DNA from 3 places in the Rhizobium sp. BK591 genome. Region 3 is predicted to be linked to each of the others. Evidence: predicted binding sites of a transcription regulator. Region 3 holds the regulator's gene; each other region holds the start of a gene.
The links. Region 3 encodes LexA, which represses DNA repair genes until DNA is damaged. Its sites were predicted from a motif close to TGTTCNNNNTGTGTTCNG; they were not measured.
Positions count from the first base shown of each region.

Region 1: the regulator LexA is predicted to act here: its motif matches at 3,083-3,100, upstream of recA (recombinase RecA).
Region 2: the regulator LexA is predicted to act here: its motif matches at 3,121-3,138, upstream of FHX10_RS07455 (ImuA family protein).

Region 1 is NZ_JACIAZ010000001.1:1,252,395-1,262,199, reverse strand. Features, by position in the region: gene alaS (alanine--tRNA ligase) at 1-1,719, opposite strand, end outside; gene recA (recombinase RecA) at 1,874-2,968, opposite strand; gene FHX10_RS06060 (carbohydrate kinase family protein) at 3,198-4,142, shown strand; gene FHX10_RS06055 (pseudouridine-5'-phosphate glycosidase) at 4,231-5,163, shown strand; gene cckA (cell cycle histidine kinase CckA) at 5,296-7,899, opposite strand; gene FHX10_RS06045 (flagellar biosynthetic protein FliO) at 8,201-9,262, shown strand; partial or broken gene FHX10_RS06040 (DUF1062 domain-containing protein) at 9,651-9,805, shown strand, end outside.
Region 2 is NZ_JACIAZ010000002.1:65,937-75,741, reverse strand. Features, by position in the region: gene FHX10_RS07465 (error-prone DNA polymerase) at 1-890, opposite strand, end outside; gene FHX10_RS07460 (Y-family DNA polymerase) at 890-2,401, opposite strand; gene FHX10_RS07455 (ImuA family protein) at 2,322-3,080, opposite strand; gene FHX10_RS34955 (hypothetical protein) at 3,248-3,511, shown strand; gene dinB (DNA polymerase IV) at 3,515-4,606, shown strand; gene FHX10_RS07440 (response regulator transcription factor) at 4,788-5,183, opposite strand; gene FHX10_RS07435 (response regulator transcription factor) at 5,732-6,367, shown strand; gene FHX10_RS07430 (trifunctional serine/threonine-protein kinase/ATP-binding protein/sensor histidine kinase) at 7,082-9,805, shown strand, end outside.
Region 3 is NZ_JACIAZ010000003.1:789,059-798,863, forward strand. Features, by position in the region: gene fabZ (3-hydroxyacyl-ACP dehydratase FabZ) at 1-442, shown strand, start outside; gene lpxA (acyl-ACP--UDP-N-acetylglucosamine O-acyltransferase) at 439-1,257, shown strand; gene FHX10_RS17225 (LpxI family protein) at 1,261-2,142, shown strand; gene lpxB (lipid-A-disaccharide synthase) at 2,139-3,308, shown strand; gene gltA (citrate synthase) at 3,337-4,626, opposite strand; gene FHX10_RS17240 (ComEC/Rec2 family competence protein) at 4,917-7,346, shown strand; gene lexA (transcriptional repressor LexA) at 7,327-8,046, opposite strand; gene FHX10_RS17250 (VOC family protein) at 8,244-9,140, shown strand; gene kdsA (3-deoxy-8-phosphooctulonate synthase) at 9,137-9,805, shown strand, end outside.

The sequences.
Region 1 (9,805 bases), on a different contig from region 3:
GCGCAGCGCCTCATGCAACAGGTGGGTTGCCGAGTGATTGGCGCGCAGGCGCGAACGGCGGGCATGATCGACCGTCAACGCGACAGCATCGCCATCCTTGACCACGCCTTCGATGACAGTACCCAGATGCACGAACAGGCCTTCGCCCCTCTTCTGCGTATCTGAAATCTCGATCTTGCCGTGGTCGGACGAGATCACCCCGGTATCGCCCATCTGGCCGCCGGATTCGCCGTAGAACGGCGTCTGGCTGACGACGATCTGCACCTTGTCGCCGGCCCTGGCCTCGGTCGAAACCGCGCCATCCTTGACGATCGCCTGCACGACGCCTTCAGCCGTTTCGGTGTCGTAGCCCAGGAATTCGGTCGCGCCGTGTTTTTCCTTGAGCTCGAACCACACGGTTTCGGTCGCCTTTTCGCCGGAACCGGCCCAGTGCGAGCGGGCTTCGGCCTTCTGGCGCTGCATCGCATCGGTGAAGCCGGAGATGTCGACGCCGATCTCTCGGGCACGCAATGCATCCTGCGTCAGATCGAGCGGGAAGCCGTAGGTGTCGTAGAGCTTGAAGGCGGTCTCGCCATCCAGCATATCGCCCTTGGAAAGATCCGTCGTTGCGTCCGACAGAAGCGACAGGCCACGTTCGAGCGTCTTGCGGAAGCGGTTTTCCTCGAGCTTCAGCGTTTCCGAGATCAGCGCCTCGGCGCGCACCAGCTCCGGATAGGCGCGGCCCATCTGCTGCACCAGCGTCGGCAGCAGCTTGTACATCAGCGGCTCCTTGGCGCCGAGCAACTGCGCATGGCGCATGGCGCGGCGCATGATGCGGCGCAGGACATAACCGCGGCCCTCATTCGACGGCAACACACCGTCGGCGATCAGGAAGGCCGAGGAGCGCAGGTGGTCGGCGATGACGCGGTGGCTGGCGCTGCCTTCCGCCTTGACGCCCATCGTATCCTCGATGGCGCCGATCAGTGTCCGGAAGAGATCGGTGTCGAACACGCTCTGAACGCCCTGCAGAATGCAGGCCATGCGCTCCAGACCCATGCCGGTGTCGATCGACGGACGCGGCAGCGGGTTGCGAACGCCGGGCTCCGTCTGTTCGAACTGCATGAAGACCAGGTTCCAGAATTCCAGGAACCGGTCGCCATCTTCCTCCGGCGAGCCCGGAGGTCCGCCCCAGACGTTCTCGCCCTGGTCGATGAAGATTTCCGAGCACGGACCGCAGGGGCCGGTATCGCCCATCTGCCAGAAATTGTCGGAGGTCGGAATGCGGATGATCTTGTCGTCGGAGAAACCGGCGATCTTCTTCCACAGCGTCGCTGCCTCTTCGTCTTCGGAATAGACGGTTACCAGCAGGCGATGCTTCGGCAGATCAAAACCTTCGGTCACGAGCTTCCAGGCAAGCTCGATCGCATTCTCCTTGAAATAGTCGCCGAAGGAGAAGTTGCCGAGCATTTCGAAGAAGGTCAGGTGACGCGCGGTATAGCCGACATTGTCGAGGTCGTTGTGCTTGCCGCCGGCGCGCACGCACTTCTGCGAGGTCGTCGCCGTCGAATAAGGACGCTTTTCCAGGCCGGTGAAGACATTCTTGAACTGCACCATGCCGGCATTGGTGAACATCAACGTCGGGTCGTTGCGCGGGACGAGCGGGCTCGACGGAACAATCTCATGGCCGTTCTTCTTGAAATAGTCGAGGAAGGTCGACCGGATATCGTTCACGCCGCTCATGCTATGCCCTTCAATGCTGCCGGAGGCAGGTAAATACAAATCCATCGGCTTTTAACGTTCGCCTCCGCCACTGTCCAGCAGACAAACAAAACCGGCCGCATTCTCATCAGGAATGCGGCCGGCTGGAACTGACTGATGAGTTCAAGCGCGAAAATTACATTTCCGCAGTGGCATCGCCATCGCCGTCATCGGGATCCGGTCCGCCGTTCTGCAGGAAGCGGTCGGCGATCAGGCCGGCATTCTGGCGCAGCGACAACTCGATCTCGCGGGCGAGATCCGGATTGTCGCGCAGGAAGGTCTTGGCGTTTTCACGACCCTGGCCGAGACGCTGGCTGTTATAGGAGAACCAGGCGCCCGATTTCTCGACGATGCCGGCCTTGACGCCGAGATCAACCAACTCGCCGGTCTTGGAAACACCCTCGCCATACATGATGTCGAACTCGACCTGCTTGAAGGGTGGCGCCATCTTGTTCTTGACGACCTTGACGCGTGTCTGGTTGCCGATCACCTCTTCGCGCTCCTTGACCGCGCCGATGCGGCGGATGTCGAGGCGCACGGAGGCATAAAATTTCAACGCATTGCCGCCCGTCGTCGTTTCCGGCGAACCGAACATGACGCCGATCTTCATGCGGATCTGGTTGATGAAGATCACCATGGTGTTCGACTTCGAGATCGAAGCGGTTAGCTTGCGCAGCGCCTGGCTCATCAGGCGCGCCTGCAGGCCGGGAAGGCTGTCGCCCATCTCGCCTTCGATTTCGGCGCGTGGTGTCAGTGCGGCGACCGAGTCGACGACGAGGACGTCGACGGCGCCGGAGCGCACCAGCGTATCGGTGATTTCAAGCGCCTGCTCGCCGGTATCGGGCTGCGAGATCAGAAGGTTCTGCAGATCGACGCCAAGCTTGCGGGCATAGACAGGATCGAGCGCATGCTCGGCATCGACGAAGGCGCAGATACCGCCCTTTTTCTGCGCTTCGGCAATGGTCTGCAGCGCAAGCGTCGTTTTACCGGAGCTTTCCGGCCCGTAAATTTCGATGATGCGGCCCCTCGGCAGGCCGCCGACGCCAAGTGCGATATCGAGGCCAAGCGAGCCGGTCGAGATCGTCTCGATCTCGACAACGTTCTCGTTGGAGCCGAGTTTCATAATCGAGCCCTTGCCGAACGACCGCTCTATCTGTGAGAGTGCCGCTTCAAGCGCCTTGCTTTTGTCCACCGATTTGTCCTCTACCAGCCGCAATGAATTCTGAGACATCCGATCCACCTTTAGGTTATTGAAGCCGCCCAAGCAATGTCGAGTTTGTACCCTATTTGTTCCACTCTCGCAATAGGCGATCAAACAATTGAAAGAAAAAGGTAAAACGGCCCGTGTTCTGTATTTGTTTTATCGATGAAAAGCAACGACTTAGATGTAAAGTGCCGGCACCCGCGCACAAAAACCCATCCCATCGATTCGCACGTCGGGCATCTGGAGAGTGCCTGAAATGAAAAGAAAGATTCTCGTTCTCGGCGGTGCCCATATCGATCGGCGCGGCCGCATCTCCGGCGAGACAGCGCCTGGCGCCAGCAATCCCGGCACCTGGTTCGAGGAGCCCGGCGGCGGCGGCTTCAATGCGGCGCGCAATCTCGCAAGGCTCGGTTTTCAGGTGACGATGATCTCGCCGCGCGGCGGCGATCCCAACGGCGAACTGGTCGGCGAAGCCGCCGATTTCGCCGGCATCGACGACCGGCCTTTCGTCTTCCTCGACCGCAAGACGCCGAGCTACACGGCGATCATCGAGAAGGACGGCAATCTGGTGATCGCCCTGGCCGACATGGATCTCTACCGCTTCTTCGTGCCGCGGCGTCTATCCATCCGCTGGGTGCGGGAAGCTTTCGACGCCCATGATTTCATCCTCTTCGATGCCAACCTGCCGGAAGAGACGATCGCCGCGATCGTCGCCAAGGCGCATTCCCTGGCCAAGCCCGTCGCGGCGATCGCCATCTCGCCGGCCAAGGTCGTCAGGCTGAAACCCTGCATCGGAGATATCGACTACCTGTTCCTGAACGAGGCCGAGGCCGCCGCCCTGACCGGTGAGCAGCCGGAAGACGCCGCCGGCTGGCCACCATTGCTGAACGAGATCGGCATCAGGAATGCCGTCGTCACTCGCGGCCGGCGCGAACTCGTCGCGCTTTGCGGGCACCGCGCCGTGACGCTGCAGCCGCCGATCGCCGACACCGTCGCCGATGTCACGGGTGCCGGCGATTCTCTTGCGGCCGGCACGCTCGCCGCCTTGATGCTCGGCCTGCCGCTCGAGGAAGCCGTCCGCCACGGCACCGCGGCCGCCACGCTGACCGTGCAGTCGCGGCACGCCGTCAACGAAAATCTGACGCCGGATCTTTTGAATGAGGCGCTTGCCCTTGTTCCCAAGATCAGAATTCTGCATTGAAGCGACTAATTAAAGAGTTGAGCATGATGCCGTCCGAAAACCGCCCACACTTTTCGGCATTATGTTCTGTCGATCATAGGACAAGACCATGACCAAGCCCATCTCCCCTCTTCTGCCGATCGCCTATTCGAAGGAGGTTGCCAGCGCCAAGCAGCGCGGCGCGCCGCTGGTGGCGCTGGAATCGACGATCATCACCCACGGCATGCCCTATCCCGGCAATATTGAGATGGCCCGCAGCGTCGAGACGATCATCCGTGAACAGGGAGCGGTGCCGGCAACGATCGCCGTCATTCATGGCACGTTGCATATCGGTCTTGAAGCCGCGGAATTGGAACAGCTCGCCAAGGCGACCGAGGTGATGAAGGTGTCGCGCGCCGATCTCGCCTTCGCGATCGCCGAGCGCCGCACCGGCGCCACCACGGTCGCGGCGACGATGATTGCGGCAGCGCGCGCCGGCATCCGCGTCTTTGCCACAGGCGGCATCGGCGGCGTACATCGCGGCGCCGAGGAAAGCTTCGATATATCAGCCGACCTCGAGGAGCTCGCCCGAACCGGCGTCATCGTCGTCTGCGCCGGCGCCAAGGCGATTCTCGACATTCCGAAGACGCTGGAAGTGCTGGAAACCCGCGGCGTGCCTGTCGTCACCTATGAGAGCGAGGAATTCCCCGCCTTCTGGTCACGCTCCTCGGGCATATCAAGCCCGCTGTCGCTGAACAGCCCGGCCGCCATCGCCAATTTCCAGACGGTGCGCGAACAGCTCGGTGTCGACGGCGGCATGCTCGTCGCCAACCCAGTGCCGGAAGTCGACGAAATCCCACGCGAGGAGATGGAAATCTATATCGAGCGGGCGCTGGATAGCGCCGAGCGCGACGAAATCACCGGCAAGGCTGTGACGCCCTATCTGCTCTCGACCATCTTCGACCTGACGGACGGCCAGAGCCTGAAAACCAATATTGCGTTGGTGGAGAACAATGCGCGGCTTGCCGCCGAGATTGCGGTGGCGCTGCGGAATGAGGATTGACGGGTAGGTCGGTATGGCCGTGACAGATAGATGGTGCCGAAAAAGCCCCTCTGCCTGCCGGGCAGAGGGGCTGGCACGGCACAACCGTGCCAGAGGCGATGTGTGGCACGCCCTCTCTCGGGCGCACCCCACTCACCCGTCCAACGTTTCCTTCACCACAACAGCGAGCTGCTTGAGCGAGAAGGGCTTCGGCAGGAAGCCGAATTTCGCATCCGGCGGCAGGTTGCGGGCAAAGGCATCTTCGGCATAGCCGGAGACGAAGATGAATTTCATGTCGGGATAGGTCTTGCGCAGCTCACGCAGCAGCGTCGGCCCATCCATTTCGGGCATGACGACGTCGGAGACGACGATATCGACCTTGCCGTCGAGTTCTTCCATGATGCTGAGCGCCTCGACGCCCGAGCCCGCCTCGTGTACGGTGTAGCCGCGCGTTTCCAGCATGCGCTTGCCGCCGCGGCGCACCGCCTCCTCGTCCTCGACGAGCAGGATGACCGCCGATCCCGTCAGATCCTCCGGCTGCTGTGTCGCCGGCGCCTCGGGCCGCACGCCGATCTCGGCGATGGCGCTGTCGATGGAACCTGCTTCGGCGGCGACCGCCGGCTCAGGGATGTGGCGCGGCAGGAACACCCGGAAGGTCGTGCCCTTGCCGACTTCGGATTCCGGCTGGATATAACCGCCCGACTGCTTGACGATGCCGTAGACCATGGCGAGGCCAAGGCCGGTGCCTTTGCCGACATCCTTGGTGGTGAAGAAGGGCTCGAAGATCTTGTCCATGATCTCAGGCGCGATACCGGTGCCGTTATCGGCCACCTCGATCAGCACCATGTCCTCGGCCGGCATGTAGGAATAGTTGAAGGCGGAGACCTCGGCGGCGGTCAGGTTTTTGGTGCGCAGCGTCAGCGTGCCGCCCTCGGGCATCGCATCGCGTGCATTGACGCAGAGATTGATCAGCACCTGCTCGAACTGCGAAAGGTCTGTTTTGACAGGCCAGAGGTCGCGGCCATATTGCACGTCGAGCTTGACGTTGGTGCCGGAGAGCAGCCGGTCGACCAGCATGCGCAGGTCGCCGACGACATCGGTGAGGTTCAGTACCGAGGGCCGCATCGTCTGCTTGCGCGAGAAGGCGAGCAGCTGGCGCACCAGCACGGCGGCGCGGTTGGCGTTGCGCTTGATCTCCATCAGGTCGGCGAAGCTGGCATCGGCCGGCCGCGCCTGCAGCAGCAGATGGTCGGAGGACAGCAGGATCGCCGTCAGCACGTTGTTGAAATCATGCGCGATGCCGCCGGCGAGTGTGCCCACAGCATTCATCTTCTGCGTCTGCGCCATCTGCGCTTCCAGCGCCTTCTGCTCGGTCACCTCGACGGCATAGACGATCGCCGCCTCCTCGGGCGCCTCGTCGCTCTGGTCGATGACCGCGTTGACATAGAAGCGGAAATAGCGCGCCTCGTCGGTCGGCGTCCGGGTATCGATGGGCGCGATATCGCCCTGCCGATCCTTGGCCGCCGCCAGCGCCTCGGCAAGCTGCGGCCGGTCGCTCTCCTGCACGATGGTTTCGAGATGCGGCGCCTTTTCGAGATCGTCGCGCGAGACGACGCCGGAGAACAGTTTCAGGAACGGTGCGTTGGTCCGCAGAATGCGCCCGTCGCCGTCGACCGAGGCGATCGCCATCGGCGTGTTGTTGAAGAAACGGGTGAAGCGCATGGCGGCGGCAGAAGCCGACTGGCCGCCGGCCTCGCTCTTTTCACGCGCCAGCACAATCGTCCGGCTTTCGCCGGGTGCGCCATCGCGCATCGAGGTGACGCTGTGGATGATCTGCACCGGCAGGCTCTGGCCGTTGGTCTTGCGCAGGTCGAGGTCGAGCGTCACGGTCTTCTTCAGACCCGGTTCGGCCTGCACCGACTGGATCAGCGCCAGCCCCTCGCCCGCCACGACGTCGCCGATCGTCATCGAGCCCGGCACGAACTTGGTGAGGTCGAGGCTCAGCCACTCGGCAAGCGTCGCATTCAGATAGAAGATCTCGCCCTTCCTGCCGGCGGAAAAGAAGCCGGCCGGCGCATGGTCGAGATAATCGATCGCGTTCTGCAATTCCTTGAAGAAGCGCTCCTGGTCGTCGCGCTCGGTGGTGATGTCGGTGATCTGCCAGATCTGCAGCGGCCTGCCGCTATTCTCCTCCGGCTGCAGCAGCCGTGCCTTCAGCCGGTACCAATGCGCGCCGGAGCTGTTGCTGCCTGGCCCGACGGCGCGCAGCAGCCGAAATTCCTCCCGGCCTTCCTTGCCCTCGCGCAGCCCGTTGACCAGCCTGTAGAGCGCTTCATTGGATTCGCGGTGACGCGACAGCAGCGTTTCCAGCGTCTGCACCTCGGTCGCCTTGCGCGCGCCGGTCAGCGCGCCATAGGCGGCATTGGCATAGATGATCCGGCCCTTTTCGTCGGTGATCAGCGTCCCGTCGGGATGGCTGTTGAGGAAGGCGCGCGCCAGGCTGTCGGACTGGCGCTGCGGCATCACCTCGATGAAGCCGATGACCGAAGACACCAGGAAGAAGATGCCGACCATGGCGAGCACGCCGAGACCGCCGAGCACGATCTCGTTGTCGAGCGACTTTTTGAAGAAGACGAAGCCCCCGGCGGCAGCAATCAGCACGAGCGCCAGCAGCAGAATGCGCAAAACCGTGCCAGAACGCCCCCCACGATCCACAAGCGGTGCGTTATAATCGTCGGCCTGACGCGGTTTCGTCATGTATTCCTCACATAAGCCCCTCCCGCTTCGTAGCACGAACACAAAGCGGGAATCAGGCACTCTTTCCTTCTTAGCAATTTGCCGCGTCGGCAAAAACACCGGCAACCGGCAAGACTGCTTGAATTCACAGGCAACAGCGCCATCTGCCCCTGAAGCCCAAAGCGGCCGCCCCTGCGCAAGGTCGCTGGGCGCCAGGCAGCTGAACACGAAATCGCGTTCTCCCGTGACTGGACAGCATGGGCGGCCCTTGCCTAAGGAACGGAAAAGTCGTCAATATGTGCCGAAATGCGAAATGGAGTAAGTGACTATGTTGGATGATGTTGTCGGAGCTTATGGCAGTCGTTTCCTGCTTGCAGCCGGTGGCGTCGGTCTGGCGCTTCTCCTGCTCATCCTCGTGCTCTGGGTGATCCGCAGCCGGGCGCCCTCGCCTTTCGTGCGCGGCGGCCGCAACCGCCAGCCCCGCCTGCAGGTGCTGGATGCCGCTGCCGTCGATGCCCGCCGCCGGCTGGTGCTGGTGCGCCGCGACGACGTCGAGCACCTGATCATGATCGGCGGCCCGAGCGATATCGTCATCGAAAGCCGCATCCTGCCCGCCGCGGCAACCGAACAACCGGAAAGCGTCAACCGCCCGCAGCCCATCGAGCAGCGCCCGATACCCGTCGCGCGGCCGGAAACGCCGCCGGTCGCTCCGCCGCGCCCGCCGGTCGCTGCCCGTGTCGAGCCGGCCGCCGAGCCCTCTTTCTCCTCGCCGGTCCCGCCAGAGCCGCGCTCGCGCCCGGAATCATCGGCTCAAACATCGGCCCCGCCGGCCGTTGCGCCGCCGGTGGTCACGAGCCCGCTTCCGGCAGAGCCGGTGACAGCTCCACTGTCGGCCGAACGCGACAATCCTCTGCGCGCCGCTCCGCCCCAGTCGCGCCCGCCGGAGCGTCCCGCCGTTCCCCCAGCCGCGCAGCCCGCACAGTTCCATGATACCGCGAGTGCAGCCGAGATTCTCGATGCCGCCCGCCAGCGCGTGCTGCCGCAGCAGCGCATCGAACCGGAGGTCTCCGCCCCGCCTGTCCAGCACGTGCCGGCGGCAGCACGCGCCGCGCCTGTTACGGCCGAGGACGATGCGGCTGCGCAGTCGGCAGCGGCGATCCGTCATGATTTCCAGCGCGTGCTGGAAGAGGAGATGTCGAGCAATCTGACGGCCGAGCGCATCGTGCCGGCGCCGGCAAACCAGGAACCCCGCCAAGCCGCGCCGCAGCCGGGCAACCTGCCGCGCCGCGATCCCGAGCTAGCTCCCATCACCGGAGCCGATACGGAACTGCAGAAGGAAGTCGCCCGCATCTTCGGCGAGATGAGCGTCAATCGCGACAAATGAGGGCAGACACGCCGGCCTTCATCACCAAGTTGCATAAAAGCCGCAATGCTGCGGCTTTCAGTTCGCGTACGGCTCGGGGGCTCCCCTTGATGCCGATCATTTGTTATCTCTGAAGTCGAAGAGCTTTGGTGCATTCGAGGTAACACTTTGCCTAAGTAAATACCGGTCTCACTCCAGTTTCACCCGTACTGCCGCAAAGCGACACGCTGGCGGCATACGAACATGTTCATCGGGTGGTGGCGAGAGACCGGTTTGGCATTGTTACAATGTGCCATGTGCAGCTCCGCTGTCTCAGCTCTTCAGCCGCCCACAACATCGCCACACCGCGCCCGCAAGGGTTTTCTCATGCACCATCTTGGTGGACTTCCGAACGGAAGACCAAGACGGTATGTGCAATACGCTTCGGGTCCGATGGACCATTATTCCCAAGACAGCTCCCCAGCCCTGGTTGGCCTGCGGCGGATGCGGGGGCCTCAGAGCTTTCCAACCCAGCGGCAAGATCCGGCTCAACGCCAACGGTCGCAAGCTCGACGCCTAGCTTAT
Region 2 (9,805 bases), on a different contig from region 3:
ACAGTCTTCAGCACCTCCGGCGGCAGGCCTTCCGGATAGCGGTTCGGCACGCATTCCCAGAGATAGTGCTCAAGGGATTCCTGCGCGGTCTTGCCGGGGACGATGGCTTCTTCCGGATACTGGTAGGTAAGCTCTTCGAGGCTGAACTTGCATCGATCGGCGATCTCGATCGTGCGCCTGAGCGCTTCCGGATAGCGCGGGAACAGGCGCTCCATCTCGTCGGGAGGCTTGAGATACCGATCCGCATGGCGCTCGCGCTCGAAACCAACGGCATCGATGGTCGTATTGTGCCGGATGCACGTGACAATATCCTGAAGCTGCCGCCTCCCGGCCTCATGGAAAAGCACGTCATTGGTCACGACGGTCTTCACCTTGAAGCGGATTGCGAGGTTCGACAGCTCATGGAGCCGGAGCTGATCGTTCGGACGTCGTCGAAGGCAGAGCGACAGGTAGGCGCGATCGCCGAATATCTCGGCCAACTTCCGAAGCTGGACGGCACAGGTCTCGTCGGCAAGATCCGGCACGAGGATTCCAATCATGCCATCGGCATATGCGACCACGTCGTTCCAATGCAGAATGCAGTTGTTCTTGCCTCCACGGGACTTCCCAAGCGTGATCAGGCGCGTGAGCCGGGAGTACGCGACGCGGTCGGTGGGATAGACCAGTATCGACATCCCGTCCTGCAGATCGAGCCGACAGCCGACGACGAGCCGGATCCCGGTCGACCGCGACGCCTCCAGTGCGCGGACTATCCCGGCAAGCGAATTCCGGTCAACGACACCAACGGCACCAATTCCCAGTATCTTCGCAGTCTCGAATAGCTCCTGCGCAGAACTCGCTCCCCGGAGAAAGCTGAAATGCGTCGTGACCTGGAGTTCGGCATATCTCATCAGCCAAAGATCCCGTGCATGAACCACCGATGGTTCCCGGTTTCAGGATCCACGCCGTCGCCGGAACGGAAAATCCACAGACGCTCGCCCGCATCATCTTCGATGACGAAGTAGTCGCGGACCGCGGCCATCTCGGAGTTGCGTTCCCACCATTCGCCGAAGATCCGCTCTGGACCATCGGCGTTCTTCACCTTCCGGCGCTTGCCCCGCCACATGATCCAGACGGGCGGATGGTCTGGCAGCAGCGCCATCACGTCGACCTGCTCTGGTCGCGCAAGCAGGCGGACGGGCCGGCGCCAGTGATTGACCCAGGCAGCCTCTATCGGATCGGATGCGGCACTGATCCTCCGGACCGAGCGCTCGGGAACGTCGGAAGCAAAGGGGGCGACGCGATAGACCCGCTGGCCACGGTTGCCGTAGATGTCGATGAGCGGCGTGAGGTCCACACCCTCGTCTTCGACCAGCGACGACGTCTTCTGGGCTTCCTCTAGCGGCTCCGCCATGACCGCCACTAGCGTCATCTTCTCGATACCGAAGCCGGGTTCGATCTTCTCGGTTCTGTCTTTGAACAGTTTCGTCAGCCAGGCGACATCGCGCACGGGTTTGGCGGTCCCGGCGCGGATGGCTTGCCGGGTGCCGTCGACCTTCTCGACAATGAGGTCTGCGCGACGGACGCCGAGCCCCCTTCTCTGCAGCGCATCGACAAGCTGGACGACCAGTCGGGCGACATACTTGTTGATGGTCTCGGCGGCGCCGATAGGTTCGGCGAACGCCCTGCTGACTTCGACAAGTTCGGCTGTTCGAATGGGATCGATCGGCTCAGGCGTGCGGCCGAACATCTGGTCGAAGCGGCGGCCGACCTCCGGCCCGAAGCGGAGCGTAAGCGGTGGGCGAGCAGTATTGGCAAGCTCGCCGATTGTCTTGAAGCCGAGCGTCCGCAGGTCGCCGACGATCTTCTCAGGAAGCCGTAGAAGAGAGATCGGCAGCTTTTCCACTGCCCGGAGGGTCTCGCCCCTCGGAACCATGACGGTCTCGCGGCTGGTCGCTCTGGCGCATGCGTGGGCGGCACCCCACGTGTCGGCGATGGCGACCCGTGTCGTCAGGCCCTTGGCGCGGAAGCGGTTGGCGATGCTCGTCAACATTCGCTCCTCGCCGCCCTGTAGATGGTCCGCGCCCTCCGTGTCCATGACGATGCCGTCCGGCGCGTCGACGGCGACGATCGGCGAATACTGGCTGAGCGCCCACATGGTGATGCGATCGAGCGCCGCTGCATCGGCGGCGGCATCGGCGTCGATCATCCGGAGGCCCTGGAAGAGCGCCTGCGCCTTGGCGGCCGGCATGCCCACGTGAACGCCAGCCTTTCTGGCCGCGGGATCGGCGGCCGACACCCAGCGTTTGGAACCGCTCTTCGAAATGACGGCGATCGCCTCCTCAACGGGAATGGCGGGATCGGCCCGCCTGATCCTGTCCGTCGCCAGATCGGGAAAAAATATCGATACGACCCTCGGCATCGCAGGCTCCTACTTCGAACTCGGCGCACTCACCCGCTTTCACCCTCATCAGTTCCAGAAGCCATCTCGCCCGCCCGACGCCCGGAACCGGCAGTTCCTCGCTCGGGATGACGCTCACCCTCCAGCGCGTGGTCGACGCCGTCGGCTGGCCGAAGTCGCTGGCCTCGGTCTGCCGTCGCCACCGCCGCACTGCAAGCGCCATCGTGCCGCTCTTCTCGGCTGCGAGTTGCAGCCGCCGGGACGCGGCCATCGGCAGCCGGACGATCTCGCCGATCACCGCCCCGAGGCCGCCGTATGAAAGGCCCTCCTCCATATTGGCAAGGACGTCCTCCTCCTTGTCGGACTCGACGAAGACGACCCGGTTCGGATGAAGACCCGCCTGCGCCAAGGCCGGGAAGAACAGGTCAGGACGTGTCAGGCACCAGACGACCTTGCCTTTGGTACGGGCGGCAATCCCGCTCACGAACAGGGCGGCCGCCGCCCCGTCGACGGTGCCGGTCCCGCCGCCGGCGCATTCGTGCAGCGCGCCATAGGCCAATCCACCACCCGGAAGCCGCTCGTCGATCTGCGCGACACCGAAAGGCAAAACGCCTCGGCTGCGCCGACCGGCGCCTTCCAGGTGCGCGATCTGCTCGCGCAGCCCGTCGAGGACGGCGTTTGGGGCGACGGCTGACTTCATGATCTCGGGCAACCCGTTTTCGGCTTGAGTAACAGCAATATGTTCTGTATTTGTTCCGAAGAGATAAATGAGTCAATGCGCATATGACCCGCTGAAGTTGAGCGCCGGTACAAAAGATAAAAATCGCCAGCGGATTCAATCGGATGTTGAGACAGGAATATTTTTGGATGCGCCGAACGCGGCTTGTGGAAGATACGATCCCGAGACTGCAAGATCACCAGGTCCCGGTGGTCGAACTCATATGCCTCCTCTGCGATCGCCATTGTACACATGAGCGCAAACTGTTGGTCAAAGCGTTTGGCGCAAGCGTCACCTTCGCGGAAATCCGCCGGCGCATGGCCATGGGCTGCGAGCGGATGCAGACGCCGCGAGGTGACAAGTGTGGAGCACACTTCCCATGTTTGAGTGATGGTCTTGCTGATGGAAGCTAGATAATGACAGGCGAAGACAACCGCGAACGGCCGCGCAAGATCGTGCATGTCGACATGGATGCCTTCTACGCATCGGTCGAGCAGCGCGACAATCCGGAGCTGCGAGGTGTGCCGGTTGCTGTCGGCAGTCCTGCTGCCCGCGGGGTCGTGGCGGCCGCCAGTTACGAGGCACGCAAATTCGGCGTCCATTCCGCCATGCCTTCGGTGACCGCCCAGCGGAAATGCCCGGACCTTGTCTTCGTCAAGCCGCGCTTTGATGTTTACAAAGCCGTGTCGTTGCAGATCCGCTCGATTTTCGCCGAATACACGCCGATGATCGAGCCACTGTCGCTCGACGAGGCCTATCTCGACGTCACCGAAAACCTGAAGGGCATGGAGATTGCGACCGAGATCGCCGAAGAGATCCGAGCGAGGATCAAGGCGGCGACGGGGCTCAACGCGTCGGCGGGAATTTCTTACAACAAGTTTCTGGCCAAGATGGCAAGCGACCTCAACAAGCCGAACGGCCAGGCCGTCATCACCCCCAAGAACGGCCCCGCCTTCGTCGAACAGCTTCCCGTCAAGAAATTCCATGGCGTGGGACCGGCAACGGCCGAGAAGATGCATCGGCTCGCGATCGAAACGGGAGCGGACCTGAAGGAGAAAACGCTCGACTTCCTCGTCGAACATTTCGGAAAGTCAGGGCCGTATTTTTATGGCATCGCCCGCGGCATCGACAATCGCCAGGTCAGACCGGACCGGGTGCGGAAATCCGTCGGTGCGGAAGACACTTTCTCTGCCGACATCCATTCTTATGAACCCGCGCGCGACGGGCTTCAGTCGCTGATCGAAAAGGTCTGGGGCTATTGCGAGGCCAATGAAATCGGCGCCAAGACGGTGACGCTCAAGGTCAAGTATGCCGACTTCAGCCAGATCACCCGTAGCAAGACAGTTCCGTCAGCACTGCCAGCAATTGCCAATCTTGAGGAGGTGGTCGATATGCTTCTCGCGCCAATCTTCCCGCCGCGAAAAGGCATCCGTCTGCTCGGCGTGTCGCTGTCTTCGCTGGAGCGGCGCAGATCTGAAGCGACGCCGCAGTTGCAGCTCGCGTTTTAGGTCACATTAGATGTGACGCGGTCGGTTTTAGATTGGATGCGCTCCGCACCGGCGTTCCCGCGCCTGCCAGTGGTACCGCCCCTCGCCTAAGTTCCCTTGACCTGCTTGCGGCAGATCGAAGCTGAGAGGTCGGAGTTTCGTCGAAGCCGTCTGATGTGAAATTCCGTTGGAATTTCCGACCTCACGAACCGCTTTCGCCCTCGCTATTGAGAACTAGCGCAGAACGGATGCAATCAAGCAAAATCTGTTCGCCAAACGGTTTTGTCAGGCAGCCGACGACGTCCGCGCCCAACGCAGACGCGCGCACATTCTTTTCCGGAAAGGCGGTGATCAGAACAGTCGGAACGCTCTTGCCCAGCGCGACCAGCCGGTGGTGCAGATCGAGCCCGCTCATTCCGGGCATATTGATGTCAGTCACAAGGCAGGCCGTGCGGCGGATATCAGGGAATCTCAAGAAATCATCCGCGGATGAAAAGGTCTCGGCGTCAAATCCCATCGACCTTATGAGCCCCTTGATAGCCTCCCGCATCGACTCGTCGTCGTCGACGATCGCAATCAGAGGTTTCTTGGTTGGCACCGCCGCCTCCCGACTTCGCCGATGGGCGTCGCGCCTAAATGGCGTTATGGCAAATTGCTGGATGGACTTATTATCGGGCGGCGACAAAGGCACCGCAAGCTATACGCTCGTATACGCTGTCTAAACAGTTCTGCGACGGATTGGGAATGTGAACGCGCGGAACATGGAAATGAGGAGACCGACGCGCGCTGCGAAAACAGAGCCATACGCGTGGCAAGTTCGTTAATGCATAAAATGTGGGTTGGAGGACGGTCATCTCGAATGTGCCCGCGCCGAAAGGGTGGAGAGCCGTCCTGCAGGCTGCCTACTCTACCCGAACCAACCGACGCGCCCCGACAGAAGGTTCGTTCGCCGGCGACGCTGGCCGCTCCACGATGCGCAAAACGCCGTTTGCGGCCGCCGGCATCCACCCTTGTGGCCGGGGTGATTATCGAGCATGGTGGCGTGCGAAAGGAAACCCGATTTCGGCATTCGTTTACTCATCTCGTGGCCAATAGGCGTAGATAGTAAATTATGCCAACGTCGATTCACATTGCGGGTTCTGACGATTGACCGAGGCGCTAGCGACCATCATTGTTATCGATGATGACCCCGAGGTCCGGGAGGCGCTTGGGAGTCTGCTGCGTTCGGTCGGCTTTGCCGTCAACCTCCTCGCTTCCGTGGGCGACTTCCTCACGTCCGGGCGACCCGATGGACCGACCTGTCTCGTACTCGATGTCCGGCTTCCGGGACAAAGCGGTCTTGATTTTCAGCTCGAGCTGTCGAGAGAAAACATTCAGTTGCCGATTGTCTTCATCACCGGGCACGGCGACATCCCCATGTCTGTCAAAGCGATGAAAGGGGGCGCGGTCGAGTTCCTGACGAAACCGTTCCGAGACCAGGACTTGCTCGACGCCATTCACATCGGCCTGGCGCGCGACCGCGAATGGCTTGAAAATGAAAAGGCGCTGGCGACGGTGCGCACTCGTTTCGCTAGCCTGACCCCACGGGAGCGCGAGGTGATGGCTTTGGTGGTGACAGGACGGCTCAACAAGCAGATTGCCAGCGCTCTAGGCGTCAGCGAGATTACCGTGAAGGTTCACCGCAGCCAGGTCATGCAGAAGATGGGCACCAGATCCCTGCCCGAACTCGCGCGTATGGCTGACAAGCTGATGCTCGCGCCAGGAAAGACTCAAACGAACTGATAAAGGTCTTGGCTGCGCGTATAGGTCATCCCCCGCTCATTGGTAATCGATCCTTCCTGGTGGCCAATAGCCCCTGCGGAAGCCCTCCTCTATGGTGCGCGTTCATTTCCCCCTCCTCCCAGGCCGGATCGCTACCGATCGGCCCGCCTTGGCCTCCCACCCGCGGGAGGCTTCTTTTTGGCCTCAGTCCCTGCAAGACACTTTCGACTCCAACACGGAAACCGACACCGAATCGAACTGACGGCACCCATGCGCGGGGTTAGAGGAGCAGACCATCGCCCCAGTCATTGCGGGCCAGGATGACTTCGCCGACATGAGTCGCTGAGCAGAAGTTCTGCTGAGGGGTGTCCGTGCCGGTATTCCAAGGTATCGCAAAGCGAAACCACAGTATAATGTCGCGTCGTCCCTTCCATCGCTAGACTAGTCGTTGCCTCGCGAGACAGGTAGCGAATCCCCCCGTTGCTACCACCAAGCTTCGGCGCTCCCTCCATCCGAAGCTCTACGGGTCCACGACCCGCCCGACCGCCCAGCAGCCGCTGGGCGGTCTTTCCTAGAGGTGGACCACGTATCGACCGGGCGGGTGATGGCCTCGTTGTTGGGACGGGCAGGCGAGATGTGGTAAGAAGTGAGGAAGTGGTTGCGGTTCGTCATATGTGCTCGCTTTGGCCAATTTGACCGGACGGATCTCCGAAACGCGTTGGTGGAGATGGGAGTTTGGAGGTTCTTTGGGAGGACGGTGATCGCGTGTTCCACAGGCAACGGCGCCTGGGTGCCGACGGCACGTGGAACCCGGTTCTGGTCGTGATTTCGGCCCTCGAGTATCCGACGCCTTCAAGCCTCGGCCGCCTCGACCATGAATACGGATTGAAGGATGAGCTCGATAGCGCGTGGGCGGTGCGACCGCTTGAGTTGGTGCGCGAGGGCGGCCGGACCATGCTGGTGCTTGAAGATCCGGGCAGCGAGCCGCTCGCCCGCCGGCTCGGAGCGGCAATGGAAACCGGACTTTTCTTGCGCCTAGCGATCAGCATCGCCGCTGCGCTCGGCAGAGTCCACCAGCGCGGCCTGGTCCATAAGGACATCAAACCGGCCAATATCCTGGTAGCGGGCACGTGCGCCGAGGTGCGGCTAACCGGCTTCGGCATTGCCTCACGCCTATCCCGCGAGCGGCAAGCGCTCGAGCCGCCCGAAGTGGTTGCGGGAACGCTTGCCTATATGGCCCCCGAGCAGACCGGGCGCATGAACCGCTCGATCGACTCCCGCAGCGACCTTTATGCGCTCGGCGTGACACTTTACGAAATGCTGACCGGGAGCCTGCCCTTTGCCGCTTCCGACCCGATGGAATGGGTGCATTGCCACATTGCACGACAGCCGATGTCGCCCAAGGAGCGGACGGCGGACGTTTCACCGGCAGTCTCGGCCATCGTCATGAAGCTGCTCGCCAAGACGGCCGAGGAACGATACCAGACGGCAGGCGGCGTCGAGCACGATCTGAGGCGCTGTCTCAGCCAATGGGAAATGGAATCGCGGATTGAGGCGTTCCCGCTCGGCGAGCGCGATATCGCAGACCGGCTGCTGATCCCCGAAAGGCTATACGGGCGGGAGCATGAGGTCGAAACCTTGCTCGCTGCCTTCGACCGTGTGGTGCTGGGCGGGGCGCCGGAGTTAGTGCTGGTCTCTGGCTATTCCGGCATCGGAAAGTCGGCTGTGGTCAACGAACTCCACAAGGTACTGGTGCCGCCGCGCGGGCTGTTTGCGTCCGGCAAGTTCGACCAGTACAAACGGGACATCCCCTACGCGACCCTGGCGCAGGCCTTTCAGGGTCTGCTGAAAGGGCTCCTCGCCAAGAGCGAGGCGGATTTGGCACCGTGGCGCGAGGCGCTGAGCGAGACGCTGGGACCGAACGCAAAGCTGATGGTCGATTTCGTCCCCGAATTGAAGCTCGTCATCGGCGACCAGCCGCCGGTCCCGGAACTTCCACCACAGGACGCGCAACGACGATTCCAACTGGTATTCCGGCGGTTCATCAGTGTCTTTGCCCGGCCCGAACATCCGCTGGCGCTGTTCCTCGACGATCTCCAATGGCTTGACGGAGCGACGCTCGATCTGCTTAAGGATCTGCTGACCCGGTCGGATCTGCAACACCTCATGCTGATCGGTGCCTATCGCGACAACGAAGTCACTGCCGCCCATCCGCTGATGCGGACGCTTGACGTGATCAAGACCGCGGGCGGCAAGGTCGCGGAGATCACGCTTGCGCCGCTCACTGAGGACTATCTCCAGCAGTTGATCGCGGATACGCTCCACTGTCAGCCTGATCGTGCGGCCCCGCTCACCCGAATGATGCACGACAAGACCGGCGGCAATCCGTTCTTCGTCCGTCAGTTCCTGTTTTCGCTCGCCGAAGAGGGAGTGCTCGCTTTCGACTATCGCGCGGCATGCTGGTCCTGGGATCTCAGCCGCATTCACTCCATGGGATACACCGACAACGTCGTGCATCTCATGGTCGGCAAGCTCGCGCGTCAGCCGCCCGAAACGCGGGAGGCGTTGCAGCAGATCGCCTGTCTTGGAAACACCGCAGATATCAGGGTGCTTTCACTCGTGCTCGGGATCCCGGAGGAGCAAGTCGCCGGGGCCTTGTGGCCTGCCGTCGCTCATGAACTGCTCGAGCGTCTGGCAGGCACGTACCGGTTCGTCCACGATCGCGTTCAGGAAGCCGCCTATTCGCTGATCCCGGAGGATCGACGCGGCGAGTTACACCTTCGCATAGGCAGACGACTTGCGGCGAATACTACGCCGGAGCGGATTGACGATCATGTCTTCGAGATTGTCAGCCAGCTTAATCGCGGAGCCGCACTGATCAACTCGGCTAAGGAGCGCGAGCAACTGTCAGAGTTTAATCTGATGGCCGGCAAGCGCGCCAAGGCCTCGACGGCATACGCTTCCGCTCTGAGCTATTTCGTTGCTGGCACGATGATGCTTTCGAAAGACCGGTGGCAGCGCCAGCACCAACTGGCGTTTGCGCTTGAACTGAACCGGGCCGAATGCGAGTTCCTGCTTGGCGCTCTGCCGGATGCGGAGGGCCGGTTAGCCCAGCTTTCCAGTTGTGCTGTCGGCGCCGACGACCAGGCTGCTGTCGCCTGCCTGCGCATTGATCTCTATGCTGCGCTCGGGCAAACCAGCCGCTCCGCAGACGTCGGTCTCGAATATCTGAGGCGGTATCTCGGCGTCGACTGGTCGCCGCATCCGGCCGACGCGGAGGTGCAACGAGAATACGACCGGATCTGGTTGCAGCTCGGGAGCCGCGCGATCAAGGATCTCATTGATCTGCCATTGATGAGCGACCCAGCATCCTCCGCGACGTTGGATATTCTCGCCCGGCTCGTGGGGGCGGTATGGCATACCGACGCGAACCTAGCATGTATGGCAATCTGCCTGGCT
Region 3 (9,805 bases):
TTCTTCGGCTGACATCATCGAGATCATGAAGCTGCTGCCGCATCGTTACCCCTTCCTCTTGGTCGACAAGATCATCGAGATCGACGGCGACAACAGCGCGATCGGCATCAAGAACGTCACGGCGAACGAACCGCATTTCACCGGCCATTTTCCGGAAGCTCCGATCATGCCGGGCGTTCTCCTGATCGAAGGCATGGCTCAGACTGCGGGCGCGATCTGTGCCAAGAAGGAAGGCCAGCCGGGCAACCTCGTCTATTTCATGACCATCGAGAATGCGCGCTTCCGCAAGCCCGTCGTGCCCGGCGATCGCGTTGAATTCCATGTCAAGAAACACAAGCAGCGCGGCAATATCTGGAAATTCCATTGCGACGCCAAGGTTGACGGCGCGCTTGTCGCCGAGGCCGATATCGGCGCGATGATCGTTCGTAAGGATCAGGCATGAGCAATATCGCCGAAAGCGCCCTTATTCATCCGATGGCCGCCGTCGAAGACGGTGCCGTTATCGGTGAGGGCGTCAAGATCGGTCCCTTCTGCCATGTCGGGTCGCACGTCGTCCTGCATGCGAATGTCGAGCTTTTGTCGCATGCGGTCGTTACCGGCCGCACCGTGATCGGCAAGGGCACGCGCATCTTCCCGATGGCCGTCATCGGCGGCGATCCGCAGAGCGTGCATCACGGCGGTGAGGAGACGACGCTGACGGTCGGCGCCAACTGCACGATCCGCGAAGGCGTGACGATGAATACCGGCACCTCCGACTTCGGTGGCCAGACGATCGTCGGCGACAACAACCTCTTCCTCGCCAATTCCCACGTTGCGCATGACTGCCGCGTCGGCAATCACGTGATCATGTCGAACAACGTCATGCTCGCCGGCCACGTCGTCATCGAGGATCGTGTCATTCTGGGCGGCGGTTCTGCCGTTCACCAGTTCACCCGTGTCGGCCGTCAGGCCTTCGTCGGCGGGCTCTCGGCGGTCAGTTACGACGTCATTCCCTACGGCATGCTGAACGGCAATCCCGGGCTGCTGAGCGGCCTCAACGTCGTCGGCATGACGCGCGCCGGCATCGACCGCGCCGTCATTCACCGGGTGCGTCGCGCCTACAAGGCGATCTTTGAAGGAACGGGCTCCGTCCGCGAAAACGCCGCCGCCATCCGCGACGAATATGCCGATTGCGAGCAGGTGGTCCACATTCTCGACTTCATCGCCGCCGATAGCGACCGCGCCTTGTCCTCGCCGACCCGGGGGCAGAAGGGCTAGCCCGTGACATTTTCCGGCGAAACCGCTGCGGGCCGGCTGGCGATTATCGCCGGCGGCGGTCTTCTGCCTTCCTATGTCGCCGAAGCCGCGCGCGCCGCCGGCGAAAATCCGGTCATCGTCGCGCTGAAGGACGAAAGCGACCGGCGTTGGGAAGGCTATGACCACGCTGTCATCGGCATCGGCGATTTCGCCGCCCTCGATGGGTTGCTCAACCGGTATGGCATTGGCCGTGTCGTGATGTCGGGCAGTGTGCGCCGCCGCCCGGAATGGCGCGAGGTGCGCCCGACGCTGCGCATCCTGATGAAAGTGCCGGCCGCCATCCGCACCTTGCTGTCCGGCGGCGACGATACGGTTCTGCAGATGGTGATCCGCCTGATAGAGGGAAACGGCCGCCGCGTCGTTGGCGCCCATGAAATCGCCCCCGACCTGCTTGCCTCCGTCGGCCCGCTTGGTGCTGTGGCGCCCGGCGAGGACGACCGGCGTGATATCAGCCGTGCTGGCGAAGCCGCCGAAATGCTCGGCCGGCTCGATGTCGGGCAGGGCGCCGTCAGCATCGGCGGGCGTGTCGTCGCGCTGGAGGGTCTTGAAGGCACGGATGAGATGCTGGACCGCGTGACGGGTCTCAGAGCCGCCGGACGCATCTCGCCACGCCGCCGCGGCGCACTCGTCAAGCTCTGCAAGCCGCAGCAGGATATCCGCGCCGATCTGCCGGCGATCGGCGTATCCACGGTGCTGAACGCGAGGAAAGCCGGCCTTGCCGGTGTCGCCGTTGAGGCCGGCCGTTCACTGGTGCTCGATCGCGCCGCCGTCATCAAGGCCGCCGACGAGGCCGGGCTTTTCGTCTGCGGCATCGATCGCGGCCTGCCGGCATGGGGGCTTGTATGAACGGGGCGCCGCTGAAGATCGCCGTCATTGCCGGTGAGGTGTCGGGGGATCTGCTCGGCGCCGATCTCATCGCCGCCCTGAAACGGATTCATAGCGGACCGGTGGAACTGGTCGGCGTCGGCGGCGAGGCGCTGCAAGCAGAAGGCCTGAGATCGCTGTTCGATTTCTCCGAGTTGTCGATCATGGGCATCACCCAGGTGCTGAGCCGGCTGCCAAAGCTCTATACCTTGATCCGCCGGACGACGGCTGAAATCATCGCCGCAAGGCCGGACATTCTTCTCATCATCGACAGCCCGGATTTCACCCATCGCGTTGCAAAGCGCGTCCGCACCGCGCTGCCCGATCTGCCTGTTGTCAATTATGTCTGTCCGAGCGTCTGGGCCTGGAAGGAATATCGCGCCACGCGCATGCTCGCCTATGTCGATCATGTGCTCGCCGTTCTGCCCTTCGAGCCGGAAGTGATGCGCACGCTTGGCGGCCCGGAGACGACTTATGTCGGCCATCGCCTGATTGCCGATCCGGCATTGCTCGAAGCGCGGCGGCTGCGCGCCGGCAGGCAGCCCGGCAACGGCCCGATCCTTCTTCTTCCCGGTTCGCGTTCATCCGAGATCAAGAATCTCGTGCCTTATTTCGAGGCCGCAGCGAAGGAGCTTGTTGCCCGCAATGGGCCGATGCGCTTCATTCTGCCGACGGTGACGCACAAGGAGGCGCTTGTCCGCGAAATGACGGCGGGGTGGGCGGTAAAACCGGAGATCGTCGTCGGTGCGGAAGCGAAATGGAAAGCCTTCGCCGAAACCGATGCAGCCATGGCGGCATCCGGAACTGTCATTCTTGAGCTGGCGCTTGCCGATGTGCCCGTCGTCTCCGCCTACAAGGTCGACTGGATCATGCGGTTGCTGACATCAACCATCAAGACCTGGACAGGCGCGCTGCCAAACCTGATCGCCGATTACGCGGTCGTGCCGGAATATCTCAACGATATCGTTCGCGGCGCCAGTCTCGCCCGCTGGATGGAAAGGCTGTCGGCCGATACCTACCAGCTGAAGGCGATGAAGGAAGGCTATGACCTTATCTGGCAGCGCATGCAGACCGAAAAGCCGCCTGGCGAGCATGCCGCCGAGATCCTTCTCGATGTCCTGAAAAAGAAAAAACCCGGCCGTTTCTGACCGGGTTTTCTTTTAGGCTTTGAAGCGATCAGCGCTTCGAAACCGGGATATAGTCGCGCTTGGGTTCGCCGACATAGAGCTGGCGCGGACGGCCGATGCGCTGTTCCGGATCCTCGATCATCTCGTTCCACTGCGCGATCCAGCCGACGGTGCGGGCGAGCGCGAAGAGCACGGTGAACATGGTCGTGGGGAAGCCGAGCGCCTTCAGCGTGATGCCGGAATAGAAGTCGATATTCGGATAGAGCTTCTTCTCGATGAAATATTCGTCGGTGAGCGCGATGCGCTCCAGCTCCATCGCCACTTCGAGCAACGGATCGTCCTTGATGCCGAGTTCGCCCAGCACTTCATGCGTCGTCTTCTGCATGATCTTGGCGCGCGGATCATAGTTCTTGTAGACGCGGTGGCCGAAGCCCATCAGGCGGAACGGGTCGTTCTTGTCCTTGGCGCGGGCGATATATTCCGGGATGTGGTCGACTGTGCCGATTTCGTTCAGCATGTTCAGCGCTGCTTCGTTGGCGCCGCCATGTGCAGGCCCCCAGAGGCAGGCGATGCCGGCCGCGATGCAGGCGAACGGGTTGGCGCCCGACGAACCGGCGAGACGGACGGTCGAGGTCGAGGCGTTCTGCTCGTGATCGGCATGCAGGATGAAGATGCGGTCCATGGCGCGGGCAAGCACCGGATTGACCACATATTCCTCGCAAGGCACGGCAAAGCACATGCGCAGGAAGTTCGACGCATAGTCGAGGTCGTTCTTCGGATAAACGAAGGGCTGGCCGATATGGTATTTGTAGGCCATGGCGGCGAGCGTCGGCATCTTGGCGATCATGCGCAGGCTGGCGACCATGCGCTGGTGCGGATCGGTGATGTCCGTGGAGTCGTGATAGAAGGCCGACAGCGCGCCGACGCAGCCGCACATGACGGCCATCGGATGTGCATCGCGGCGGAAGCCGGTGAAGAAGCGGCTCATCTGCTCATGCACCATGGTGTGGTGCGTGACGCGATAATCGAAATCCTTCTTCTGCGCGGTGGTCGGCAGTTCGCCGTAGAGAAGCAGGTAGCAGACTTCCAGGAAGTCGCCATGCTCGGCGAGCTGCTCGATCGGATAGCCGCGATGCAGCAGAACACCTTCGTCGCCGTCGATGTAGGTGATTTTCGATTCACAGGATGCGGTCGAGGTAAAACCCGGATCGTACGTGAAGGAAGCCGTGTTCTTGTAGAGGGCACCGATATCGATGACGCTCGGGCCGATCGTGCCGCTTTTGACGGCAAGGTCGACAGATTTGTCACCGATTTTTATTGTAGCGCTTTGATCCGTCATGCTGATCCTCCGAAATGGCGGTGGCGCCTTAAAAGCGCCATAGGGGTTAAGCGTCCTCACCGATAGCTATATGATCGCGAAGCTAATGCCAAGTTACCGTGACGGCATTTTGTGCATTGCGGTATCACCTTTTAGGCACTGCAGCGATGAGCCGCGTGCATATCGGAAGCTGATGATTCGACTGGTCTTTTGGCACTCGCGATTTTCCCTCATATTTCAATCGATTATTCTTGCCGGATTTGATGGGAGGTTGCATTCTGGCCGCCTTGGCGGGTGAGCTTGGGCGGCGGATGCAGGAATTGACGACAGTCGAATTGCGGCCGGAAGCAGGCGCCGGCCTTGCCGATACCTCCGGTTTTTCTCCCCCTGCCGTGGTGTCGCGGCCGGCAAGGACGCAGTCGGCGACACCGCTGCGCCATCGCCTGCCGGCTTTGGCCTCGCAATCGCTGCGTGCCGGCAGGCGCATGCTGGGCGAGGAGGCGGATCATGGCCGCCTGCTGCTATTCTCGCCGGTCTTTCTCGGCGCCGGATCAGCCTTCTGGTTTCTTGGAGCATCGGATTTTCCGGTCATTGCACCGCTGCTCTGCCTGTTGGTGCTGACGACCGCGGTTCTGATCGCCAGCCGTATGCGGGCGGCATTGCGGACCGTCCTGCTGGCGCTTGCACTTGTGGCCGGTGGCATGGTCTCGGCGGAGTTCGAAAGCTGGCGGGCTTCGACCGTGATCCTCGACTCCGCCGTGACGACGACGGTGACCGGCCGTGTCGAACGGCGCGAAGGCGATGGTCGCGGCCGGTGGCGCTACATTCTGGCCGTCACCGGCACCGAGGCGCCGCAGGTGAAGCGGCCGCCGGAACGGATAACCGCGATCGCCCGCGGCGCCGACGCGCCTTTCGAGATCGGTGACATCATCACCGGCAGGGCTCGGCTGACACCGCCGTCAGGCCCAGCACTTCCAGAGCTCAACGACTTCTCTTTCGGGGCCTATTTCGATGGCATCGGCGCCAATGGTTTCTTCTACGGCGCGCCGACGAAAGTCGATTTGCAGGCGGGCCCGCAGGCTGCCAGATCGACGGCGGAAGCCCTGCTCGAATGGCTTTACCGGCTGCGCAGCGGCATCGGCGACCGCATCCGATCGATTCTGCCCGGCGACACCGGCGCTTTTGCCGCTGCTCTGGTGACGGACGAACGGCGCGCCATCTCGAATGCGACCACGGAGGCGCTGCGCCAGTCCGGTCTGGCGCATATCATCGCCATCTCCGGCCTCAACATGGCGCTGTCGGCCGGCATCTTCTTCGTCGGCTTCCGGATGCTGCTCAGCCTCTTTCCCGGCGTCGCCCAGGCCTATCCGACGAAGAAGATCGCCGCCGCCGGCGCGCTCATCGCCGTCACGGCCTATTTCCTGATCTCCGGCTTCGCGGTCTCGGCCGAGCGCGCGTTCATCATGATGGCCATCATGCTGATTGCCGTCTTCTTCGACCGGCCGTCGATCAGCCTGCGCAATGTCGCTCTCTCCGCGCTCGTCATCCTCGCCATTTCGCCGTCCGAGGTCCTGGGTCCGAGCTTCCAGATGTCCTTTGCCGCAACCTTGGCGCTCGTGTCGGGCTATCAGCTGTGGAAGGATCGGCGCGTCCGCGAGAATGCCTTCCTGAAGCTGCCGATCGTCAGGCCTTTCGTCGCGGTTGCGGGGTTCTTCGGCGGTGTCTTCCTGACCTCGCTGATCGGCGGTTTCTCCACCGCACTGTTTTCGATCGAGCATTTTCATCGCCTGACCGCCTACGGCCTGCCGGCAAACCTCGCGACGATGCCGATCATCTCCTTCATCATCATGCCGGCCGGGTTGCTGGCGATGCTGCTCATGCCTTTCGGTCTGGACGTTTTGCCTTGGAAGATTGTCGGATTCGGCCTCGATCTGGTGATCGCCGTCGCCAAGACCGTGTCCGGCTGGGGTGGCGACATCGGCATCGGCCGCTTGCCCGCCTGGTATTTCGCGGTCGCCGTGGCAGGCTTCCTGCTGCTGACGCTGCTCCGCACTCGGCTGCGCCATATGGGCACGTCGATCATGTCAGCCGCAACGCTCATCCTGCTGCTTCTGCCGGTTCCCCGGCCGCCGGATCTGGTGATTTCGGAAGATGGCAGTCTCGTCGCGGTCGTCGAGGCGGCGGCAATGGCCTCCAACCGTGAAAACCCGCCGGATTTCATCTTCGACCAATGGCAGCGCGCGCTGGTCCTGCCGGCGCATGACCCGCCGAAGATGCTGGATGGTCCTGCTGTCCCGCCAGCGGGAGAGGACCGCCGCGTCAAGCTCTCCCGCGATCAGCAGAACGAAGCGAGGGCGGCGATGCGGGCGGCTGCAGCCGGCGGTGACGCAAACCGCTTTTCCTGCGTCAAGAAGGCCTGGTGCATATCAAGGCTTGGCAACGGTCATGTGGTCGCCGTCATCGACAATGCCGCCTATCTCGCTCCGGCCTGCGATGCGGCCGATATCGTGGTAACGTCGGTCCGCCTGCGTTTCAACAGCTGCCGCTCAGGCGCGACGCTCTTCACCGGCGAGACGTTGCGCCGGACCGGTTCCGTCGAGCTGCGCTTCGCGGAGGCCGGCATGGAGGTCACAACCGCATTCGATGATCTGTGGCGGCCATGGATCCGCCATCGCGCCTATGACTGGCGCAGCAACAGCTTTGTCGAAACCGGCCAGGGTGTTAGTGATAGCGGCGAATAAGGCCGACGAGTTTGCCCTGCACCTTGACGCGGTCTGGCCCGAAGATCCGGGTCTCGTAAGCCGGGTTGGCCGCTTCCAGCGCGATCGAGGCGCCCTTGCGGCGGAAGCGTTTGAGTGTCGCTTCTTCGTCGTCGACGAGAGCAACGACGATGTCGCCAGGGCTTGCGGTGCTGCCATTGCGGATGATCACGGTGTCGCCGTCGAAAATGCCGGCGTCGATCATCGAATCACCCTTGACCTCCAGCGCGTAGTGTTCACCGGAGCCGAGCATATCGGCCGGAACGACGATGTCGTGGGTGTTGTTCTGGATTGCCGAGATCGGAACGCCGGCGGCGATGCGGCCCATGACCGGCACGGAGACTGAGTTGCCATTGTCGGCGACGGGTTTTGCAGGAGCGGGAGTGGCGACCGACCGGGGCTTGCCCAGGCTGCCCTCAATGACGCTCGGCGAAAAGCCGCGCCGGGGCTGGATGCTGGGGCTATAGGCCTCCGGAAGCTTGATGACCTCGAGTGCGCGGGCCCGGTTCGGTAGGCGGCGAATGAAGCCACGCTCCTCGAGCGCCGTAATCAGCCGGTGAATCCCGGACTTCGAAGCGAGATCCAGGGCGTCCTTCATTTCGTCGAAAGACGGCGGAACGCCGGATTCCTTCATGCGCTCATGAATGAAGAGGAGAAGCTCCTGTTGTTTGCGCGTGAGCATCGACGTTGTGACCTCGTGATTGAAACAAATCCAGAACAGACACTATATGTTCCATATGTGTTCCGCAAGTAGCTAAATTTCCGTAAAACTTGGCGCCAACTCGTTGAGATTTTTATTTTCATTTGCCGGATTGGCCGACAAGTCTTGCCTTGGGCGGCACTGTCGCACATCTCTGCCGTGTCAGGAGAGGGGATATCATGAACGAGCATTCCGCCAAACCACGCCCGCTGGATCATGTCGTGCTGCCGGTCGTCAATATCGATCTGGCGCGCGAGAGGCTCGGCAAGCTGGGCTTTACCGTTGCCGCCGATGCGCGTCATCCCTTCGGAACGGAGAATGCCTGCGTCTTTTTTGCCGATAAGACCTATCTGGAGCCGCTCGGGATTGCGAGCGTTAGGGAAAGTGAAGCATCGGCGCGGCAAGGCAATGTCTTCACCGCCCGCAACCGCGCCTTCCGATTCCGCTGCGGCGAGGAAGGGCTTTCGGCGGTGGCCTTCGGCAGCGAGGATGCCGATATCGATCATCGGAATTTCGTCGGCGACGGAGCGAGCGCCGGCGAGATGCTGGCGTTCAGCCGGCCGATGACGATGCCGGATGGTTCTGAGAGCATTGCCGGCTTCAGGCTGGCCTTTGCCGGCGACCTGCGCGCGCCCGATCTCTTTCTCTTCACCGTCGAGCGCGTCAATCCGCTGCCGGCCGACCGCAGCGCGCTGGAGGCGCATGCCAATGGCGTCACCGGCATTGCCGAGGTGGTGCTTTGCGCGCCCGATGCGGCTGCCTTCGCCGCCTTCGTCAGTCTTGCCAGCGCGCAATCGGCAGTCGAGAAAACCGGTTTCGGCGTCACGATCGCGGCGTCGAATGTGAAAATCAGCCTGATGACGCCGGAGGGTTTGGAGGCCTATTTCGAGGTCGCTGTCCCATCCGCCGACCGCGGCCTGCGCGGCCGGGCGATTCTCTTCGCTGTCGCCGATCTTGCCGTGACAGAAGCGCATTTGGCTGCTAACGGGGTGACATATACGCGCAAGAACAATCGCATTCTGGTGAAGCCCGCGCCCGGGCAGGGCACGCTTTTCGCCTTCGAGGAAACACGATGAGCACAGATACGAATTCCCAAGTCAAGATCGGCGAGGGCCAGGGCCAGGTCACCTTTTCCAACACCGGCCGCCTGTCGCTGATTGCCGGCCCTTGCCAGATGGAGAGCCGCGACCACGCCTTCATGGTGGCCGGCACGCTGAAGGAGCTTTGCGGAAAGCTCGGCATCGGCCTCGTCTACAAGAGCTCCTTCGACAAGGCAAACCGCACTTCGCTTTCGGCCGAACGCGGCATCGGCATTGAAAAGGGCATGGAGATCTTTGCCGACCTCAAGAAGGAATTCGGCTTTCCCGTCCTGACCGACGTTCATACCGCCGAACAATGCGCCGAGGTGGCAAAGACCGTCGATGTCCTGCAGATCCCGGCCTTCCTTTGCCGCCAGACCGATCTTCTCATCGCCGCCGCCAATACCGGCCGCGTCGTCAATGTCAAGAAGGGCCAGTTCCTCGCTCCCTGGGATATGAAAAACGTCCTGAAGAAGCTTAACGCCAGCGGCAATCCGAACGTGCTGCTGTGCGAGCGCGGCGCCTCGTTTGGCTACAACACGCTGGTTTCCGACATGCGTTCGCTGCCGATCATGGCGTCGATGGGTGCTCCCGTTGTTTTCGACGCCACCCATTCCGTGGCGCAGCCGGGCGGGCAGGGCGATTCCTCGGGCGGCCAGCGG